Regions from separate parts of the Lysinibacillus sp. RC79 genome, predicted to be linked through region 2. Evidence: riboswitches for the same ligand, from Rfam matches in the RefSeq annotation. Region 2 holds a riboswitch; the other holds the start of a gene.

Region 1 (4,385 bases), on a different contig from region 2:
TCCCTGCACGTTCAATCGCTTGTTCAATATTTTCAGTAGTAACAATGCCAAAAATAACAGGTACATTTGTAGTTAATGACACATTTGCAATTCCTTTTGCTGATTCATTACATACATAATCATAATGTGTTGTTGAGCCACGGATTACTGTACCTAATCCAATAATTGCATCATATTTCTTTGTTTCAGCTAACTGTTTTGCGATGAATGGAACTTCAAATGCACCAGGAACCCATGCTACATCGATAGAATTCTCATCCACACCATGACGCTTTAAACCATCTAATGCACCGTCCAATAATTTGCTTGTAATAAATTCGTTGAAACGACCTACTACTACTGCTATTTTTAAATCCGTACCAATTAATTGTGCTTCAAATTTTTTACCCATTGTTCTTTTCTCCTTTTTTATAATGTCATTGTGTTTTCTTCTATTATTTGTTGACGACGATATGTTGCTAATGCTTCAATTGAAATCATTTTTAAATGATGTTGCGCTGCATATTTAACGAGGTCATTAAAGCGTAGCATTTTGCCATTGTCGCCCATAATTTCGCAAATAACTCCCGCAGGAATACTATTACACAGCTTGGCCAAATCAATTGTTGCTTCTGTATGTCCTCTACGCTCTAATACACCATTGTCCTTTGCAATTAACGGGAATACATGGCCCGGTCTACGAAAATCCGCAGCTTTTGCTTGTGGCTCTAGCATTTTTTGTATAGTCATTGCCCGTTCAAAGGCGCTAATTCCAGTTGTTGTGTCAACATGATCTATACTAACGGTAAATGCCGTTTGATGATTATCTGTATTAATATTAACCATAGGCTTTAATGCTAATTTTTGTGCAAGCTGCTGTGAAATCGGTGTACAAATAAGACCTCTTCCATAGGTCGCCATAAAGTTAACCGTTTCCGGTGTCATAAATTCCGCAAGAGCTAGTAAGTCCCCTTCGTTTTCTCGGTCCTCGTCATCTACTACAACAATCATCCTACCTTGTTTTAAATCCTCTATTGCTTCTTCAATTGAATGTAGCAATATCGCCACCTCCTGTTCAAATATGTTGGTTAAAACCCATTTTGTGCTAAGAAGTCTCTTGTGATGGTCGGTGGTTCCTGTCCATACTTAAGTTGATGCAAAATGTATTTTCCAACTAAATCGGTTTCTACATTGACGAGATCACCAATCTTCTTCTTACCTAAAATGGTTTCCTTGTAAGTATGGGGTATCAGTGATACTGTGACACCGTTTTCCTCGACATGAAAGAGTGTTAGACTCGTTCCGTCAATTGTGATGGAGCCCTTTGGAATACAGTAGCTCGTTAACTCCGTTGATAATTCAATATCAATATAGACTGCATTTGCTAATGGCCGCTTGCGCACTATTTTCCCTACCCCGTCTACATGTCCGGATACAAAATGACCACCGAAACGTCCATTAACTGACATAGCGCGCTCTAAATTTACCGGATCTCCAACTGCGAGCTGCTGTAAATTTGTTGCGCTCACTGTTTCAGGCATTACATCCATCGTTAGCTCTTGTTCATTAAAATGTATCACTGTTAAACAAACACCATTGACCGCTATACTGTCCCCGAGCTTTACATCCTCTACCATTTTCTTTGACATAACGGTAATTTTCATACTTTGTCGATCGCTTTGCATGGTTTTTACAGTACCAATATCCTCAATAATTCCTGTAAACATTTTTTCACCTGCTTTCATTCATTTAATAATTTCCGTTCAAACAAAAAACCCCTTAGATTAAAGGGGTTTGGGAGTTCATATACATAAGACGTCAACAAATAAACCTTATGGATATAAAATTTTTCCATAGGCTGTCATCTCATCGTTCTTCTCCCATCCAGACTGTCACTGTCGGTTTTGGATTTGCACCAAATCAGCTTGCGCTCACGGACTTTGAATTTCTTCATCACCGCCGATTGGGAATTTCACCCGACCCCGAAGAACTACTGCTATTCAATTTTTAGCTAAATAAAACAAAAACTACTTCCCATTAAACGATGGGAAGTAGTTAACATAAAAGCATACTCAAATAAACCTTATAAACTCAAACGAATTTAAAAAGATCACACTTTTACCCTTCTCCCATCCAGACTATAACTGTCGGTTTTGGATTTGCACCAAATCAGCTTACGCTCACGGACTTTGAATTTCTTCATCACCGCCGATTGGGAATTTCACCCGACCCCGAAGGATATTTTTATTTAGCTATTTCTTACGATAACACTATTTTATTTTATTATCCAGATAATTGTTTATAAAATTTTTTTCTCTAATTCATTTCACATTCGCTACATAAAAACAGCCACCACCTTTGGTCATTAATAAAGACCAAAGGCGTGACTGTTCCAAAGACAAATCAATTATGCCTCGGCATAATTGCGTCCGGAATCGGCTTTGTGCTTGCACAAAGAACTCCTTTCCGATTCCGTGACATCCGCCGGAGGCTTTAACTTCTTTCAGCAGGTATTTGGACACTCGATGAAAAGTAGCTTAAATCCGCATTCATCTCTCCCACCTATAGAGGTAGGAGACTTCTGTACCTGTCGCTACGCTTTCGCTACAGAAAACATTGCTGAAAGAAGTTAAATTTATACAGTCAAACTACCGTCAACAGAGACAACAGCACCAGCCATGAAGCTTGCTTTATCTGAAGCTAAGAATAGGACCGCTTCTGCTACTTCTTCTGGTTCACCATGGCGTCCCATACGTACACGTGACATTTCTTCGGGTACGTATCCTGTTTTTTTAAGTGTTTCACCAACACTATGGAATAATGGTGTAACGATACCACCTGGACACACAGCATTAATACGAATACCTTTATTTGCATACTCGATCGCTACCCCTTTCGTTAAACCGATTACTGCATGTTTACTTGCGGAGTATACAGCGATACTGTGTTCTGGACGAATACCTGCCGATGAAGCAGTATTTATAATCGACCCTTTACCCTGCTTTTCCATTACTGGGATGACATATTTCATGCCAAGAAAAATACCTTTTACATTGATATCCATAAGACGATCGTATTCTTCCAATTCTACCGTTGTAAATGGTGCGAATTTTTGAATAATGCCAGCGTTATTGAAGAATACATCTATACAGCCATATGTGTTTACCGCTTGCTGTACATAATTCTGAACATCCTCTACTTTGGAAACATCCGCTTTAACAAAAATTCCTTCACCTCCATTTTGTTGAATTAGTTTAAGGGTCTCTTCTCCAGTTTTCTCGTTAAAATCAACTAACACAACTTTATAGCCATTTTCAGCAAATTTAATACTAGTTGCTCTACCAATTCCACTACCTGATCCAGTAATAACTGCAATTTGATTATTTGTCATATTCTCTTCCTCTTTCCGTTTTTATATTTTATTACGTAATCACAAATATTTTCTTAATAGGTGGTCCTCTTTGCCTTTCCATGTTATGGCCCTTAGTTTAATTTCATTTTCATGTAATCATCGTAATTACCGTTAAAGATACTCGTGCCAGTTGGAGAAAGCTCCACCATTTTGTGTGCTAGCTTATTAAGAAAATATCGATCATGCGAAATAAAGAAAAGTGTTCCCTCAAAATTCAAAAGAGCCTGTTCCAATACTTCTTTACTAAATAAATCAAGGTGATTAGTTGGCTCATCCATAATAAGCACGTTAGCTTTTTGCAATATGAGTTTCGTTAAAGCTACTCGTGCCCTCTCACCTCCACTGAGGGTAGATATCTTTTTAAAGACCTCTTCACCAGTAAATAAGAAATTCCCCAAAACAGTACGAACTCTAGCTTCTTCAATGTGCGGGTACATACTCCAGACCTCATGTAAAATGGTGTTATTTGGGTGTAAATTCGATTGCTCTTGATCGTAGTAACCTACCGTCACATCGTTCCCCCAAGTGATAACACCACTATCCGGACTAATCTCCTTTAACAGCGTCTTTATTAGTGTTGATTTTCCAACACCATTCGGACCAATTAATGCAACCTTATCACCACGATGTAGCTGAAAATTAATATTTTTTAATAGCGGTTGTTGCTCGCATTCTACCGTAAAGGAAACCGATAAATCTCGTACCTTTAACACTTCCTTATGAGAGTTTTTTTCCATTGAAAATGCCATCTGTGTATGTTTTAAATCCTTTAGAGGCTTCTCAATTCGTTCTATTCTCTCAAGCTGTTTTCTTTTGTTTTTTGCACTTTTAGAAGAAGTAGCCATAGTAATATTGCGTTGTATATAGTCTTCCATTTTCGAAATTTTTTGCTGTTGCAAGACATATTTTTTTTCAAGCAAGTTGCGATTTTTTTCTTTACTTTCTACATACTTAGAGTAATTGCCAACATATTTCCTGACTTCTGTTCGCTCAA
Region 2 (4,385 bases):
GAAATATTAAATCGATTATTGGCAGATGCTCGCTTGCAGGATAATGTCCATCTTCAAGAAGCTATACAACAACCAATAGATGATGAAATAACATCGCAAGAGCAACAACACAGTATGCATAAGCAACAAGAAAGTACCGAGACAGCAACAACAAAGAAGAAAGCTCGTAAATGGCCAATCTTTATGAGTGTTGCAGCAGTTTTCGCTTTAACAGTACTTACAGGCTCCATGTTCATGAATCATAATGATGCAAAAATAGACCAGGCTAATGCTCCTGAACCTTCTCAATATTCAACATTGCAGGATAATCGCGCAGCAAAAAGCTCTGTCAACCATGATAAAATTATGGAGTCCAACATAGTAGCAGACCGTGCACAGATCATGTCACTACGATCATCTGTTTATGAGGAAGATTTAACAGATGCAGTAGTGTTCCGTATTGGTTTGGCAAATCGTGATAAGAAAAGTGTACCGATGACGTATATCATTCCAAATGAACGAGTTGCTACTGATTTTGGGAAGAAAAAGCCCACAACACTACAAATGTATGAAAAGTATGCGCCACAAATTGATGAGAAAGCAAATGGTTTTACTAACTATCATCCATATAAAGGGGAAATAAAGGAGAAGGGTGATAAACTAGTCCATGTATTGCCGAAGAAAAATGACTTTGATGTCGCTTCAGCAGATACAGACGAATATTTAGGGACAATACAGGATACATTCTCAGATTCCGAGTATAAAGATATTGAGTTTGAAAATCCTGATGGTACAGTCCGCGAGCTTGCCAAGGAAGAAGATTCAAGTAAACCCATGGCATTAACAAGCTCAAATCATTTTAATTATTATTTATATAAAGATGAAAATGGGGCTGAATATTTATCACCTGATTCTCGTAAAACTTTTTCCACAGTAACAGAAGCGCTTACTGTTATGCGAAATAATAATGATGATGCATACTTTCCTGTCGTACCGGAAAATATAACATACACTGTGAAAGAGGTAGCAGAAGGCGTTATTGTTACATTTGATGAACCGCTTGATTTAACGACAATAGACGCGGTTCGTGCAACTCAATTGATAGAAGCTATGATGCTCACTGCTGCAAGCTTTGATAAACAAATACGTCTAGACAATGTTGTACAGGAGATCTGGGAAGGATTGGATTTGAAAAATTTCTTGCCAAAGCCTGTAGGAGCCAATAAACGATATATGCCATAAAAAGCATTACAACAAATAGACGAACTTAACTTAAATAATTTTTTTTGGAGCATTCTCGCCGTTGTATGTGCGTGAATGCTCTTGGCATTTTATAACACCAATAGCAAAGAAGTTAAGGGAACGATAAATTGCCTGATTGGTGAACACTAATAAGCAATTGGGATGCGGAAAACCTCTACTGATTACAGTTTCACTTTATAAGGATATTAACCGAGTATCTGTAAAACATACAAGTTTAATCGGAATTTTTTAAGCAAAGCTATTTACTTTTCTCTAATAATTCATTATAGTAAGGCTATGAAACAAAAAAATAATGATTCATCTTCGGGGCAGGGTGAAAATCCCGACCGGCGGTAATAGAGTTGTAAATCGCTAATATTTCCTTTAAGTCATATTAGCTCGAATGATTTACTAAAGGCTCTTCAGCCCGCGACCTGTGCAAATAATTTTTTGCATGGCTGACTTGGTGCGATTCCAAGGCCGACAGTTAAAGTCTGGATGGGAGAAGATGGAGGTACGATCGTCATTCATTGTTATGAATTTAGCTATGTACGAGCGTTTTTTCGATGTGGCTTCACACAGCGTATGCTCAAAAATAGTTAATTAATGGCGTTTTTTAATCATGCCTATTCTCCCTTATGTTCTTTTGCATAAGGGTTTTTTCATGATAATAATTGATTAGGTCGTAACCTTTCTTCTTGCGAGATTGAATCAGCAAAGAGGAGAGAGTTTTTATGAAGAAAAATGTTAAACTTCAATCGTTTATAACGATTGGTATGCTGAGCAGTATTTCGTTTTTATTAATGCTTTTTAATTTCCCTATTCCGCCATTTCCAGCGTTTTTGGAAGTGGACTTCAGTGATATGCCAGCATTACTAGCGGCGATCACTATGGGACCTGTAGCCGGTATTTTAGTAGAATTCTTTAAAAATGTGTTGGACTGGGTTTTCTCAGGCACGCCAACGGGAGTACCGGTAGGACATATCGCGAACTTTGCAACAGGTATTTTATTTATTCTACCAGTTAGCTTTGTTTTTAATCGCGTCAAAACAGTTCAAGGTCTTATCGGAGGTTTAGCTGTTGGAACAATCATAATGGCAGTTGGAATGAGCATTCTTAACTATGCAGTATTTTTACCTATGTACACTTACTTTTTAGGTATGGAGCCTGTTGTAGGTGATTCACTATATAAAATGATCGTAGCTGGTATATTGCCATTTAACATTGTGAAAGGTATTTTAATTACTATCATCATGGCATTGCTATTCACAACAATGCGTAAATGGATTGATCATCAGCGTTCCATATATTTAACAAAATAATTGGAATGAAACCTCGAGCTGTTAAACGCTCGAGGTTTTTTTATGTGAGTTGGATAATATTGCGCAAAAGTAACATATAGAATTAATCTAGTCGGGTTTAGTATTTTAATGTAGAATAAGGAAGAGCTTAGAATGTTAGAGGAGTTTGAAGAGATGAGTGAAAAAAAGAGTCAGTGGTCTAGTAAACTAGGCTTTATTTTAGCATCGGCAGGAGCTGCAATCGGACTAGGGGCAATTTGGAAGCTTCCATATGTTACTGGACAAAGTGGTGGGGGAGCGTTTTTCCTTATTTTTGTTCTATTTACATTGTTGATTGGTTTACCGATGTTATTATCAGAATATGTTTTAGGTCGTGGTACACAGTCTGAGGCTGTGACTGCCTATAAAAAAATTGCACCTACGAAAACAGGCTGGGCTTGGGTTGGTCGTATGGGTGTACTTGGTTGTTTTTTATTGTTAAGTTTTTATAGTGTTGTGGGAGGTTGGATTTTTATCTATAGTGGCCTTGGTGTGACTGGGGCTGTTATAGATCCTGCCAATGATCCTAGTGAACTATTTGGAAAGATTATAGGAACACCATGGATTACATTACTAGGTTTAGGATTGTTTACGCTAGTAAATGTGCTAGTCATTTCACTTGGTGTGCAAAATGGTATAGAAAAGGCTAATAAGTGGATGATGCCTTTATTATTTATTATGTTTATTGTGCTTGTTGTGCGGGCTTTAACATTAGATGGAGCAATGGAAGGGGTTAAATTCTTCTTGTGGCCGGACTTTTCCAATATAACTGGAAAGGCTATATTAGAAGCGTTGGGGCAGTCCTTCTTTGGCTTAGCGGTAGGATTTTCTTGTCTTGTGACGTACAGCTCATATTTAAAGAAGGATGTGAGCTTACCGAATTCTGCAGGCTCCGTAGTTCTTCTCACTGTGCTTGTATCGTTCTTAGCAGGATTGGCAATTTTCCCAGTTGTATTTGCTTTTAATTTAGAACCATCGTCTGGACCAGGCTTACTATTTATGGTTCTGCCAACAGCATTTAGCCAAATGCCCTTTGGTGAAATATTCTTAGCGATGTTTTTAATATTATTTTTATTTGCAACGTTAACCTCTTCCTTCAGTTTATATGAAATTATCGTAGCGGCATTTATGGAGAAAGGGCGTATGTCTCGTCCTGCATTGACAATGCTACTAGGTGTAGTAGTCTTTGTTGCGGCGATTCCTGCAGCTCTTTCATCGAGTACATTGGCGGACGTATCAATCTTTGGAAAAACAATTTTTGATGCAACTGACTTTTTAGTATCTAATTTAATGCTTCCGTTAGGTAACTTGTTGATTGCTATCTTTATTGCGTATGTGGTTGATAAAGAATTTGTGAAGAAGGAATTATTAATAGGAAGTCAAATGGGGCAGGGGTTCTATTCAACATATCATCTATTGATGTTAATAGTAGTCCCTCTTGTAATTATCGTTGTGTTCGTAAATATGCTTTTACAATATTAAAAAGAGAAGGTTGCGTTCCGTTTAATTGGAATGCAACCTATTTTTTTATAATGATGGGGGCAACAATAGGTTAATATTCGCTAAGTGATAGCTCACCTAGCCAGCCTTCTTTAATGATCTGTCTCGCTTTCTCTTCGCTTTTCGTAATAGGGAATACTTTATCGACTTGCGAAATAGCAAACAAGTTGCGAATGAAATCATCGACGACAATAATGGCGATTTTCTTTTCTTTTACAGATACTTTCTTTGCGAAATTGACGATCATGCCAAAGCCGGTACTATCAATGTTTGTAACCTTGTGCGTATCGATAATGTATCCATGCTTTGTTTCCAAGCTTAATG

Evidence for each region. A riboswitch is a leader RNA that binds a small molecule or an ion and turns the genes downstream of it on or off. The one in region 2 is predicted to bind FMN.
Region 1: another riboswitch for FMN. It lies ahead of ribE (riboflavin synthase); the one in region 2 lies ahead of ABH968_RS17685 (ECF transporter S component).

The regions. Positions count from the first base shown of each region.
Region 1 covers NZ_JBGCCD010000045.1:32,493-36,877, reverse strand. The annotation lists gene ribH (6,7-dimethyl-8-ribityllumazine synthase) at 1-391, opposite strand, end outside; partial or broken gene ribB (3,4-dihydroxy-2-butanone-4-phosphate synthase) at 445-1,038, opposite strand; gene ribE (riboflavin synthase) at 1,068-1,706, opposite strand; FMN riboswitch at 1,848-1,973, opposite strand; FMN riboswitch at 2,097-2,222, opposite strand; gene ABH968_RS25855 (SDR family NAD(P)-dependent oxidoreductase) at 2,615-3,370, opposite strand; gene ABH968_RS25850 (ABC-F family ATP-binding cassette domain-containing protein) at 3,463-4,385, opposite strand, start outside.
Region 2 covers NZ_JBGCCD010000020.1:16,562-20,946, reverse strand. The annotation lists gene ABH968_RS17690 (RNA polymerase subunit sigma) at 1-1,221, shown strand, start outside; FMN riboswitch at 1,538-1,735, shown strand; gene ABH968_RS17685 (ECF transporter S component) at 1,956-2,543, shown strand; gene ABH968_RS17680 (sodium-dependent transporter) at 2,697-4,043, shown strand; gene ABH968_RS17675 (STAS domain-containing protein) at 4,114-4,385, opposite strand, start outside.